DNA from 4 places in the Devosia sp. GW821-FHT12F11 genome. Region 4 is predicted to be linked to each of the others. Evidence: predicted binding sites of a transcription regulator. Region 4 holds the regulator's gene; each other region holds the start of a gene.
The links. The regulator PhoB, encoded in region 4, activates phosphate uptake and scavenging genes when phosphate is short. The targets are predictions, from matches to a motif close to TGTCATNNANCTGTCAT.
Positions count from the first base shown of each region.

Region 1: a site for PhoB is predicted at 1,745-1,761, ahead of AC1ROK_RS18995 (YdcH family protein). Genes of this name have one in related genera too.
Region 2: a site for PhoB is predicted at 1,273-1,289, ahead of phnC (phosphonate ABC transporter ATP-binding protein). Genes of this name have one in related genera too.
Region 3: a site for PhoB is predicted at 1,714-1,730, ahead of AC1ROK_RS01380 (DUF2794 domain-containing protein). Genes of this name have one in related genera too.

Region 1 covers NZ_JBXAPX010000006.1:288,737-291,993, reverse strand. Annotated here, with positions in the region: gene AC1ROK_RS19010 (monovalent cation:proton antiporter-2 (CPA2) family protein) at 1-230, shown strand, start outside; gene AC1ROK_RS19005 (sulfite exporter TauE/SafE family protein) at 268-1,038, shown strand; gene AC1ROK_RS19000 (VOC family protein) at 1,060-1,446, shown strand; gene AC1ROK_RS18995 (YdcH family protein) at 1,541-1,711, opposite strand; gene AC1ROK_RS18990 (YdcH family protein) at 1,890-2,105, shown strand; gene AC1ROK_RS18985 (TetR/AcrR family transcriptional regulator) at 2,279-2,995, shown strand.
Region 2 covers NZ_JBXAPX010000007.1:177,270-180,526, reverse strand. Annotated here, with positions in the region: gene phnL (phosphonate C-P lyase system protein PhnL) at 1-498, shown strand, start outside; gene AC1ROK_RS20590 (LbetaH domain-containing protein) at 495-1,103, shown strand; gene phnC (phosphonate ABC transporter ATP-binding protein) at 1,360-2,232, shown strand; gene phnD (phosphonate ABC transporter substrate-binding protein) at 2,325-3,233, shown strand.
Region 3 covers NZ_JBXAPX010000001.1:273,519-276,775, reverse strand. Annotated here, with positions in the region: gene AC1ROK_RS01395 (GNAT family N-acetyltransferase) at 1-175, shown strand, start outside; gene AC1ROK_RS01390 (AAA family ATPase) at 208-759, shown strand; gene AC1ROK_RS01385 (GNAT family N-acetyltransferase) at 833-1,297, opposite strand; gene AC1ROK_RS01380 (DUF2794 domain-containing protein) at 1,294-1,692, opposite strand; gene AC1ROK_RS01375 (DUF1223 domain-containing protein) at 2,216-2,947, opposite strand; gene acnA (aconitate hydratase AcnA) at 3,197-3,257, opposite strand, start outside.
Region 4 covers NZ_JBXAPX010000002.1:430,955-434,211, reverse strand. Annotated here, with positions in the region: gene pstB (phosphate ABC transporter ATP-binding protein PstB) at 1-115, shown strand, start outside; gene phoU (phosphate signaling complex protein PhoU) at 134-829, shown strand; gene phoB (phosphate regulon transcriptional regulator PhoB) at 929-1,630, shown strand; gene AC1ROK_RS07690 (amidase) at 1,763-3,241, opposite strand.

The DNA.
Region 1 (3,257 bases), on a different contig from region 4:
GTGACAAGGCGGAGGCCCACCGCGTCGCCGAGGCGTTCGAACAGCACGATAGGCGCATGCTGCACGAGAGCTACGCCGTCCGCCACGACCAGACCGCCTATATCGGCTTCGTCCGTCGCTCCACCGAAATGCTCGACGCAGTGATGAAGGCCGACCGCGAACAGCAGCCAGAACCGGGGCATTCTGCCCAAGGCGATATTGACAACAAGGCGCCGCGGGCATCCGAGTAGCGGCCAGTCTTTCTTCCCACCGGTCGCCCCCTTCCCCATGCCCGATCTCTATTTCTGGACCGTCGCAATCCTCGCGGTCTTCATCGTCGCCTTGAGCAAATCCGGGCTGGTGGGCAGCCTCGGCATGGTCGCCGTCCCCATGATGTCGCTCGTGATGCCGGCGCGTGATGCCGCGGGCATGCTGCTGCCGCTACTGCTGGTGATGGACGCCATCGCCATCTGGACCTACCGCAAGGATGCCGACTGGCGCATCCTCAAGATCATGCTGCCCGGCGCCATGGTGGGCACGCTGGTCGGCTGGGCATTGTGGAGCTTTGTCAGCGACGCCATGGTGCTGCTGTTCATCGGCATCATCACGCTGCTGTTCATCCTCGATGCCCTGCTGCCGATCAGGAAGAAGCTCGAGGGGCTGCCGCCGTCGAAGCCCTGGGGCGCGTTCTGGGGCGGCTTTGCCGGCTTTACCAGCTTCATCAGTCACACCGGCGGCCCGCCGTTCCAGATCTACGTGCTGCCGCAGCGGCTGACGCCGGTGATCTATTCGGGCACCACGGCGTTCTTCTTCGCTATCGTCAATACCGCCAAGCTGGTGCCGTATTTCTTCCTCGGCCAGCTCAACGTCGCCAACCTCACCCACGCCGCGATCCTCGCACCGCTGGCCGTGGTCGGGGTGATGATCGGCGTCTGGCTGGTGCGGCGCATCTCGGTGATACGCTTCTACCAGCTTACGTATTGGCTGGTGTTTTTGCTGTCGCTGAAACTGATTTACGATGGCGCGGCTGGGGTGTTCTTCCCTGCCGCTGTCGCCTGAGGCGCAACAAGAGCAATAAAGATGAGCATCGACTATCGCCTCGACCATATTGCGCTGCTGGTGCGCGACCTCGACGAGACGGCGAAGTTCCTCACCGAGGTGCTGCAGATCCGCGAAGTGCCCGACCCGATGGGCGGCACCCATATCCGCTGGTTCGAGTTCGGCAACAGCCAGCGCTTCCATATCCAGGCCGGCGACATAAGCCGCACCCATGTGGAAAAGCGCACGCACTTCGCGCTTTCCGCTCCGGATTTCGAGGCCGTGCTCACGCATCTGCGGGCGCTGGGCACGCCATTTTCGGATATGCAGGGCAACCCGGGCGCGGTGAACACCCGGCCCGACGGCATGCGGGCCGTGTTCGTCCAGGACCCCAACGGCTACTGGTTCGAGATCAACGATTTCCGCTAGACATCGAGTTTGAGGGTGGCAGGTGACGCCGCCCAACAAAAAAGGCCGCGGCGCTTGCCGTGGCCCTCAACTGCATGGGATTCTGTTTGTTTCCTCAGGCCTCGCTGAGCATTCGCGCCAGCTCGTCCTTGATCTCCAGTTTCTTCCGCTTAAGTGCCGCGACGTACAAATCATCGTGGCTGGGGTGGCTCATTTCATCCTCGATCTTCCGGTCCAATTCCCGGTGACGCCGCTCGAGCGATTCGACGTGGCCTTCAGTCGTCATGACAACTCCTCTCCAGCTTTTCGACGCACTGATCGTCACAAAAATTTCACGCCCTGTCGATGTGCAAGACTGCAACACCTCCCCGCCGGTGCAAAATCAGGTGCAAATCGCCGACCGATCGGCTAACCCTTTCGGCACGGGCATTTCGCCTCGCTGAGGGACCTCGTCAACCGCTGCGATGCTGCCGCTTACCAAGGAACAAGAAGCCGCGCTGGGTCTGGAACTGGCTGCAAAACGCCAGGAACATGCCGACCTCGACGCCGCCATCCACACCCTGTCATCCTCCGGCTACTCCGATCAGATGCTGATTCAGCGTATGAAGAAGCGTAAGCTGACGCTGAAGGATCGGATCGTGCAGCTCGAGAACATCCTGCTTCCCGACATCATCGCCTGAGCGAGCGCTGCGGGAGGCCGCAGACTGTCCCGGTTGGAAAGCACACCACTCAAGACTTGCGACCTGCGTCGGCGCGCCGCTCTCCACTTTCCTCGCCGAGCATGCTACACAGCGTGACCGACCGCTGGTCGGTCCTTGATTTTGACGCGTGCAACTGTCCTTGGGAGGGCGGAATGCCGTTTCCTCGAATTGTGAAGAGCGCCCCTGCACGGCGCGATGAAATCCTCGACGCCGCGCAGCGACTATTCGCCCGCAACGGCTACGACTCGACCTCGGTCAGCCAGATCATCGCCGCCGTCGGCGTGTCGAAGGGGGCGTTCTACCACCACTTCGAATCGAAGGAGGACCTGGTCGAGGCCCTCGCCTGCCGCTATGCGCGCCAGACCGCTGCGCTGACCGAAGCGGAACTCTCCGACCCGACGCTCGATGCGTTTTCAAAGCTCGCCGGCTTTCTCGGCACCATGCGCCGCCACAAGACCGAGACCGCGGCAGAACTGCGCGCCACGTTCGAGCCGATGTTCCGGGCCGAGAACCTGCAGCTGTTCGAGCGCACCCAGCGCGCCGTTACCGAAGTGGTGCAGCCGATCCTGACGCGCATCATCGTCGAGGGCGTTGCCGAGCAGACCTTCGATACACCGGATCCGCAAGGCGCCGCCGAGACCATCATGCACCTGATGACCTCGAACCGGGAGTTGATCGTCGAGCTCTACCAGACCCGCGACCGGCTGCATTTCGAGCGGCTGTCGCAGCGCCTGCTCGACAAGATGGAGTATCTGGGCACGGTCATCGATCGCATCCTCGGGCTGCCGGAAGGCTCGATCGAGCTGGCCGATCGCAGCGCTCTCGATGCGCTGGCCTGTACGCTGGACCGGCCGCCGACCGCCGCCTGACCACAAAGGACGAGGGCTGCCCGCTTGCACTCGGCGGGGCTCTTGCCTAAGGGTGAAACGTGGAGCGTGGTCAGCAAAAGTTGCAGACTTTTGTAGTTCGACCGCGCGACAAACGTCGCGAGCGTGGTCAGCAAAGGTTGCAGACTTTTGCGGTTCGACTGCGCGACAAACGTCGCGAGCGTGGTCAGCAAAAGCTGCAGACTTTTGCGGTTCGACTGCGCGATAAACCAGGCATGAGCCGCGCCTTCCGGGGGACCTAAGT
Region 2 (3,257 bases), on a different contig from region 4:
CTGCTGCATCACGGCCAGGCGGTGGACCTCGCAACCGCCAGCCCGCGGACCGTGCTCGACCTCAGGCGTGACACTATCGGCTATGTCAGCCAGTTCCTCCGCACCGTGCCGCGCGTCACCACGGTCGATGTGGTGGCGGAACCGCTGGTCAGCCGCGGCGTCTCCCGGGATGAGGCCACTGCGAGGGCGCGCGACCTGCTGGCCCGGCTCAACCTGCCGGAGCGACTGTGGTCGCTGCCGCCGGCGACCTTCTCGGGCGGCGAGCAGCAGCGGGTGAACATCGCCCGCGGTTTCATCACCCCGCATCCGGTGCTGCTTCTGGACGAGCCGACGGCGTCGCTCGATGCCACTAACCGCGCCGTGGTGGTGGAGATGATTGCCGAAAAGAAGCAGGCGGGCGTGGCGCTGCTCGGCATCTTCCATGACGAGGAGGTCCGCGCCCAGGTTGCCGACCGCATCGTCGACGTCACCCTGTTTGCCGTGAGGAAAGCCGCATGAAACTCTCGGAAACCCCGGTGGTGCACCCGACGGCCGAGGTGCACGACTCGACGCTTGGCAGATACACCGAGGTCGGCGCCAACTGCCACGTCAACCGCTCGACCCTGGGGGATTATTCCTACCTGGTCGACGGCACCCAGGTGGCCTATGCCCAGATCGGCAAGTTCGCCAACATCGCGGCCAATGTGCGCATTTATGCCAGCAAGCACCCGATGCAGCGCGCCTCGCTGCATCACTTCACCTACCGCTCGAGCTGGTATTTCGAGGGCGAGGCGGACGACGCGGCGTTCTTCGAATGGCGGGCCGAGAACGGCATCGAGATCGGCCACGACACCTGGATCGGCCACGGCGCGGTGATCATGCCCGGCGTCAGGGTCGGGCATGGGGCCATCATCGGCTCCAACGCGGTGGTGACCAAGGACGTCGCCGATTTCGCCATTGCCGTGGGTGTGCCCGCCAAGCCGCTCCGTCAGCGCTTCCCGGGCCCGATCGCCGATCGGCTGCTGGCGCTCGGCTGGTGGGACTGGAGCCACGAGAAGCTCCACCGGGCGCTGCCGGATTTCCGCGCGCTCGAGATCGAGGCCTTCCTCGAAAAGTACGAGTAAACTGTTCGCACCCCACGCACGGTGTCATTCCCGCGAAAGCCGGAATCTCTGTTCTGGTGCGTGACGGGAAGCTCCGCAAACGGAAGTTCCCACTTTCGCGGGAATGACCGGGCGATGGAAAGGCGTGATCGCAGAGCGGGTTGGCCTCCTGCGACCGGCGCTTTTCCACTGTCATCAAGACGTCACCCAACCTTCACGCACGCTTCGTGTAGCCGCCTTACGAGTTGGCCCCGTCGCTTGGACGGGGTTTGTGCGCATGCTGAAGATTTCCAAGGTTACACGTCGCTTCGGCGCCAAGGTGGCGGTCGACAACGTCAACCTCGAAATCCCCGCCGGTCAGATGGTCGGCGTCATCGGCCGTTCCGGGGCCGGCAAGTCCACCCTGCTCAGGATGATCAACCGGCTGATCGATGTCAGCGAAGGCAGCGTCGAGTTCGGTGGCCTCGAAGTTTCGTCGCTGCGCGGGCAGTCATTGCGCGATTGGCAGCGCGACTGCGCCATGATCTTCCAGCAGTTCAACCTGGTGCCGCGCCTCGACGTCATCACCAACGTGATGCTCGGCCGGCTCAACCGCCGCAACACCATCATGAGCCTTCTGCAGATCTTCTCCGAGGAAGAGCAGTTGCTGGCGCTCAAGGCGCTGGAGCGGCTCGATATCGCGCAGACCGCCAGCCAGTGGGCACAGACGTTGTCGGGTGGCCAGCAGCAGCGCGTCGCCATCGCCCGGGCGCTGATGCAGGAGCCCAAGGTGATCCTCGCCGACGAACCGATCGCCTCGCTCGATCCGCGCAACGCCAAGATCGTCATGGACTCGCTGCAGGCGATCAATGAGGAGCAGGGGATCACCGTCATCACGAACCTCCACACCCTCGATACGGCGCGCGCCTATTGCGAGCGGATCATCGGCATGTCGGCCGGCCGCGTGGTGTTCGACGGCACGCCTGAGCAGCTGACCACCGAGGTGGCGCGTGAGCTCTACGGCGCCGACGGCCTCGAAGAAGCCTTTTCGGAGGAAATGACCTCGACCAGCCTCGAGGCCATCGTCCCCAAGAGGAAAAAGAAGAAGCACGCCGAGCTGCCGGCGGGCGCTCTCGAGGCCCCGCTCGCTTCGGCCGGCCTGCCGAACTGAGATTTCCGAGTTTCCGCTCCTGCCGGTCAGCCGCCTGCTCGCGCGGCGCGACAGGTGGCGGAAAGCCAATCGCGTCACCAAAGGAGACTTCCATGTCCGCGATCCGTAACGTCCTGATGGCGACTCTCGCCCTCACCATGACCAGCACTGCGTTCGCGCAGGATGTCTCGGTCCTCCGTATCGGCCTCGACGGTTCCGAGAACGAAGCCGACCAGGTCCGCAAGACCGAATGCGTCGCCGAAGGCCTGAAGGCGGCGACCGGCGTGCCGGAAGTGCAGATCTTCCCGTCGCCCGACTATAACGGCGTGATCCAGGGCCTGCTCGGCGGCACCATCGACATCGCCCAGATGGGCGCTTCGTCCTACGCCGCCATCGTGCTGCAGGACCCGGCGGCCGTCGATCCGATCCTGACCACCGCCGGCGCCGACGGCTCGACCGGCTACTACTCGCTGCTGGTCGCCCGCAAGGACAAGGGCTTCACCAAGCTCGCCGATCTCAAGGGCAAGAAGCTCGGCTTCGCCGACCCGGATTCGACCTCGGGCTACCTCGTGCCGAACGTCTCGCTGCCGGCCGATATCGGCGTTCCGGTGGCTGAGTTCTTCGGCGAGACCGGCTTCGGCGGCGGCCATGAGAACCTGGTTCTCGGCGTGCTCGACGGCACCTGGGATGCCGGCACCACCTTCGGTTCGGGCGTCGGCGACTGGGCCGAGGGCTACACCACGGGTAACCTGCACACCATGGTCGAGAAGGGCATTCTCGACACCGACGATATCGTCGAGCTGTGGCGTTCGCCGCAGATCCCGAATGGCCCGCTGATGGTCTCCAACAAGCTGCCGGAAGATCTGAAGGCCAAGGTCCAGGCGTTCTTCCTCGAGCTGCCGACCAAGGACCTCGCCTGCTTCCAGGGCTTCACCGGTGGCGAAAACACCGCCTATGTCGAAGTCGAGCCGGCCTTCTACGACACCATCGTGGCCGCCCGTAAGTCCGTGATCGGCGACTGATCCAACACCCAATGAATGGAAACG
Region 3 (3,257 bases), on a different contig from region 4:
GGCGCAGAGCCGCGCCGCCGGGTTCAAGCAGATGATCGCGGTGATCACGGCGGAACGCGCCAACTCGGTGCGGCTGCACGAGAAAGCCGGCTTCCGCCATGTCGGGCGCTACGAGGCGGTGGGGTATAAGTTCGACCGCTGGCTGGATATCGTGCACCTGCAAAAGGCGCTGTGAGGCCTCGGTCTGGGGGCTGCAGGAATATCTTTATGAATGGATGCCTCATCATCACCGGGACACCTGGTGCCGGAAAGACCACCGTGTCGCAGCTCGTGGCCGAACGACTGGAGCGGTCGGCCCGCATTGACGGAGACGTCATGGCGCAACTCATGGTCAATGGCCGGGTCAACAATCTCGATGAGCGCGGTAACTGGAACCCCGGCCCCGAAGGCAAGAGGCAGTTGCAACTGCGCATGATCAACGCATGCTCGGTGGCGAACAATTTCGCGGAGGCGGGCTTCACGCCGGTTATCGACACGGTCCTCGAGGTGCGTGAGGAGTTGGAGTTCCTGGTCAAACGACTGACGGTGCGCCCACTTATGCTCGTGGTTCTCGCGCCGCCGCTCGAAGTCGCTCAATACCGCAACGCGACCCGCCCGGAGCGTCAGCGGGTGAGCTACGACTTCTCCCATACCGCCGCCAACATGCGTAGGGAGATCGGCGGTGACGGATGGTGGTTGGACTCGGGCGATCTGACGCCCGACGAAACGGCGGATCTCATCGTCGCAGAGGCCATCACGCGAGCCGTCATCGACCTCTGAGACGCATTGAGGCCTGCCGCCGAGCCGGCGCCTGTTCGGTCCTCGTCGTCGTTGGTTTCTCACTTGGCCGCCTCTACAGCCGCTTCTCCATCGGGTAGCACAGCATGCCGCGGTCGGCTTCGGCGGGGCCGGCATCTTCCCAGCCATTGGCGAGATAGAAGCGGTGGGCGGTGCCGGTACTGGTGAGCCTTGCAACGCTGGCGCCGGACTGGCGGATGCGCTCCTCGAGCGCGGCGAGCAGGGCTTTGCTGACGCCATGGAAGCGGTGGGCCGGGGCGACGTAGTTGAGGCCGATCTCGGCGGGACCGTTCAGGCAGCCGACGGCGGCGATCTCGCCGTCGCGCTCGGCGACGAGGAACCGGGCGCCGGGGCGTTCGAGCATTTTCAGCACCATCTCGGGCGTCTTGTTGCGCAGCCACCCGGCGAGGATTTCGGCATCGTCGCGGTGGTCGGCGCTGCAGAGATCGCGGATCGAGGCGGTCAGCACGGCGCTCATCGCTGCGGCATCCGCCGGCTTGGCCGGGCGGACGGTGATCATTTGACCAGTGCGAGTTCCAGGACGCGGAGCACGGTCGTGAGGTCGTGGCCGCGCTTCAGGATGCGGCCATCCTGGCTCAGCACCATGTACTGGCCCTGCTTCAGGCGCAGCCTGGGGTTCTTCTCGACCACGTAGAGCGGCCGCTCGGAGGCGCGCTTGTAGATCGAGAACAGGGCGCGGTCGCGAAGGAAGTCGAGCGCATAGTCGCGCCACTCGCCGTCGACGACCTTGCGGCCATAGAGATTGAGTATGGTCTGGAGTTCCTTGCGGTCGAAGGTGACCGCGGGCACGAAGCGGTTATGATTGGCCGGCTGAAGATCGGCGGGACCAGGGCTCGCGGCTGCCGCGAAATCGATGAGAAGCCCTGATCCAGACTGCTCGGGTTCGTCCACCATTGATCGGCCTCGTCACCTTGCTGTCATGATCGCGTCATTCGCAACGCTTGGCAAGCCGGTCGGATGCATTGGAACAAGTGGACCGGGGCGACCAGGCATTCGCCGCAGGGGTTAATGCAAAATCCCTATTTCGGTCACAATCCCTCCCCGTTGACGCCAGATTGACTCGGCACCTTATCTCCATTGCCTCCAGTGGCCGGCAAGCGGGCTGACCGAGCCCCCAAACCACGATGCTCGTTTGCCGGCCGCCTCTTACATGCACAGTCATTCTCCTCCCGCCTGCGCAAGCTGGCGGGAGTTTTGTTATGGCGGCGAGTGCCGCTGCCCTGACTGGCTCAGATTCCGCCCTGTCGGCGACTGGCCACCGGGCAGCGCCCCAAACTCGGTGTCATCCCTGCGAAAGCAGGGACCCAACTCGCCGCAGCGCAACTGGATGGATGGGTCCCTGCTTTCGCAGGGATGACAGCCGGTGGGTTGGCAGGATCGCAACATAGCGCCTGCGCGGGGAGGACGCCGGCGCGCTTTAGCGGGTGAAGCTGGCGGCGCCGACGATCGGGCCGGGCAGCCCGTCGTGATCCTGCTGAATGAGGATGACGGCGCCGTTGGAGCGACCGGTCAGCACCTCGGAGAGCGGCAGGGTGAGTTCGGCGCCGGCATCGGCTTTCCACATTCCCAGCACCTGGCGACCGGTGACGATCTGCGTGTAGGCGACCTGCTTGCCCTCGTTTTCGCCGCGCTCAATGGTGACATCGGCGCGATCGAGGAAGGTGACGAGCCAGATCATCGCATCAGGCTGACCTGCCTTGGCGGGCACCGAAACCTGCAGCATATCGTCCGAGGCCTCGCTGAGCTGGACATCGAGCGGCAGGCTGGCGCCGCCAAGCGCCCCGTTCACCGCGTCACGCTTGGAGCCGACGAGGCCGCCCTTGCCGTTGACCACCAGCTGCGGCGTGAAGATGCGTGAGGAGCCCCAGCTTTCGGCGTAATCGCGCTGCCGGTCGGAGTTCTCCTTGGTGCCGAAAGTGTCTTCCCAGCCGATATAGTCCCAGTAGTCGACATGGTAGGCCAGCGCGACGACGTCGGGGCGTCTGCCCATTTCATCGAGCATGGCATCGGCCTTCGGACAGGACTTGCAGCCCTGCGAAGTGAACAGCTCGAGCACGGCCTTGGGCGCAAGCTTGATCTCCCCGGCGAGGGCTGTGGAGATCAGGGCAAGCGAAAGGGAGACGCCGCAAAGGATCGAACGAGAAAGCATGGCGACGTTTGTAGGCAGGCGGGTTGTCCCGCGCGAGTCAAATCGGCGCGACTTGGCGTGATGGGGAAAAGGGGGCGGGGAGGCGCAGTCGGCGGCCCTCTCCCGCTGGCGGGGGAGGGGGGAGCCACACGCACTGTTGGTGGGCGGACTTGGCGGAGGCCGGTGTTTGCGGCACCCCCCTCCCACCAGCCTGTCGGCTGGTCCCCCCTCCCCCGTAAACGGGAGAGGGTCGCCGACTGCGCGGTCTGTTTAAGCCGCGACGAGGTTGCGCAGCACGTAGTGCAGGATGCCGCCGTGCTGGTAGTACTCG
Region 4 (3,257 bases):
GAAGACCGCGTTCTTCCACCTCGGTAAGCTCATCGAGGAAGGCAAGACCGAGGACATCTTCACCAATCCCAAGAACAAGCAGACGCAGGACTACATCACCGGCCGTATCGGCTGATCCGAGAGGAATTCGAGAATGGCATCGCTCAACGAGCACATCGTTTCCTCTTACGAGGACGAACTCACCAACCTCAACAAGGCCATTTCCGAGATGGGTGGCATGGTCGAACAGGCCATCACCGAGTCGGCCGTCGCCTTGCTCAAGCTCGATCACAAGCAGGCCCAGGACGTGCGCCTGTTCGACAAGAAGATCGACGACATGCAGCAGCGCATCAACGACGCTGCGGTGTCGATCATCGCGCGTCGCCAGCCGATGGCCGCGGACCTGCGCATGGTGGTGACCTCGATCCAGGTCGCCAACGATCTCGAGCGCACGGGCGATATGGCCAAGCAGCTGGCCAAGCGCGCCATGCAGATCGAGTCGCTCGGTCTCGCGCCCAAGTTCTACAATGGCGTCAAGCACATGAAGGAACTGGTGGCGCGGCAGCTGAAGAGCGCCATCGATGCCTACCTCAATCGCGACTCCGCCGCGGCGGTCGAGGTCTGCAGCCGCGATGACGAGGTCGATGCGATGTACAACTCGCTGTTCCGCGAACTGCTCACCTATATGATGGAAGATCCGCGCAACATCACGCAGTGCACGCACCTGTTGTTCTGCACCAAGAGCCTCGAGCGCGTCGGCGACCACGCCACCAACATCGCCGAAGCCGCCTACTATCTCGAAACCGGCCGCCACCTCGGCGCCGACGAACAGCAGCGCCAGCCGCGCTGAATCCCTTCGCCGTCTCATTGCGACGGCGAAGGTCTAAGCCTTTGATTTCCAGAGCTCTCAGGTCCGTAGCTGTCCTGAAAGCACTCTAGGGGTGATCCGATGTCCGCTACCATCCTGATCGTCGAGGACGAAGCCGATCTGGCCGTCCTGCTGCGCTACAACCTGGAAGCCGAAGGCTTCCGGGTCGCCACCGCCGCCTCGGGCGACGAGGCGGTGGAGCGCATCCGCGACGGCGTCCCGGATCTGATCCTGCTCGACTGGATGCTGCCTGGCCTTTCTGGCATCGAACTCTGCCGGCGCTGGCGCTCTCGCGAGGAAACCGCGCGCACCCCGATCATCATGATCACCGCGCGCGGCGAAGAAGAGGAGCGCGTCCGCGGCCTCGCCACCGGCGCCGACGATTATGTGGTGAAGCCGTTCTCGATCCCCGAGCTCCTCGCCCGCATCAACGCGCTGCTCCGCCGTTCGAGCCCGCAGCTCGTCACTGCGGTGCTGAAAGCCGGTGACCTCGAGCTCGATCGCACCAGCCACCGCGTCCGTCGCGGCGGCCGCGAAGTGCACCTCGGCCCCACCGAGTACCGCCTGCTCGAATACCTGATGCGCCACCCCGGCCGCGTCTACTCCCGCGAGCAGCTGCTCGACGGCGTCTGGGGCAACGATGTCTATGTCGACGAGCGCACCGTCGATGTGCATGTCGGGCGCCTGCGCAAGGCCATCAACCGCCACCGCGACGCCGACCCGATCCGCACCGTCCGCGGCGCCGGCTACGCCTTTGACGAGCGCTTTGCGGCGGTGAGTTGAGCGCCAAACCCACCGGCGTCATCCCCGCGAAGGCGGGGACCCAGTGGGATGTCTCAACGCCAGCGAGGGCCGATAGTCCGCACTGGGTTCCCGCCTGCGCGGGAATGACGCCGGTGGGTGGAACCGAGTCCCCTAAATCACCCGCTCCGCACAGATCCGATAACTGTCCGCCCACGGCCGCAGCTGTTCGAACGTCGCGCTGGCCGCCAGTACATCGGCATCGGCGTAGCGTCGCCCGATGATCTGCATGCCGACGGGCAGCCCATCCACCAGCCCGGCCGGGATCGACGCGGCCGGATGCCCGGTGAAGTTGAGCGGGTAGGTGAGGCACCAGCCGATCCCCTGGTCGACGGCCTCGCCGTTGACCTCGCGCGGCCCGTGCGTGTTGCCGCCGACCTCGTTCTTGACTGGTAGCGCGGCGACCGTCGGGGTGATCACCAGGTCATAGGTGGCGAAGGCAGCCTGGAACGCGTCGTAAATCTCCGACCGCATCGCCTGGTCGCGGCGGAGGTCCGCCGCCGTCATCGTCTGCCCGTAGCTTTCGATCCAGTGCAGGTACTCCGGTGGGAAATCCCCGCGATGCTGCCCGAGCAGGTCGAGCCCACCGGCTTTCACCGCCTCCAGCGTTCCCAGGTTGAGCGGCATCATCAGCCGTAGCCAGAGGTCGCTCAGCTCGCGCTGCGAATAGCGGATGCCGAGCTTGATTTCCTCGACCTCTGCGCCGGCTTCGCCGAACGCGGCGACGGCCCGCTTCACCGTCTCCGCCACCCGCGGATCGACCGGGAACACGTCGAGATTAGGGCTGTAGCCGATCCGGAACCCCTTGATCGACTTCTTCAGGGCGCCGAGGTAGTCAACCGTTTCGTCTAGGCTCAGCGGGTCGCGCGGATCGTAGCCGCCGAGCACGCTCATCGCCAGCGCCGCATCTTCGACCGTGCGGGTGATCGGTCCCTCGAACACATAGGGCAGGTCGCCGGCAAACGCATTGGGCCGCATCACCACCGGCACGCGCCCGAAGGCCGGCTTGTAGCCATAGACCCCGCACCACGCCGCGGGGATGCGGATCGAGCCGCCGGCATCGGTGCCCTCGGCAATCGACACCAGGCCATCGGCGACGATCGCTGCGCTGCCACCGGAGGAACCGCCCGGGTTGCGTGTCGTGTCGAACGGGTTGCTGGTCGGCCCGAACAGGTAGTTGTCGGTCACTCCGCGCAACCCCATCACCGGCGCGTTGGTCTTGCCCACGAGGATGGCGCCGCCTTTTTCGATCCGCTCGGCGAACGGGCAGTAGAACTGCGCGATGTTGTCCCTGAGTGCCCGCACCCCGCCGAAGGTTGTCGGCCAGCCCGGCTTGAAATCGAACAGGTCCTTGATCGCTGACGGCACGCCATGTAGCGGCGGCAGGACCGCTCCGCTCATCACCGCTGCCTCGGCCGCCTTCGCCTCGCGACGCGCATCGTCGAAACCGAGATAGATCAGCGCATTGAGGCTGGGGTTGCGCGCTTCGATCCGCGCGATCGTTGCCTCCATCACCTCGACCGGCGACACTTCGCGCTGGCGGATGCGTCGCGCCATTTCGGCAGCGCTCACATAGGAATAGTCACTCGACACGTCGCGTCCCCCTCTT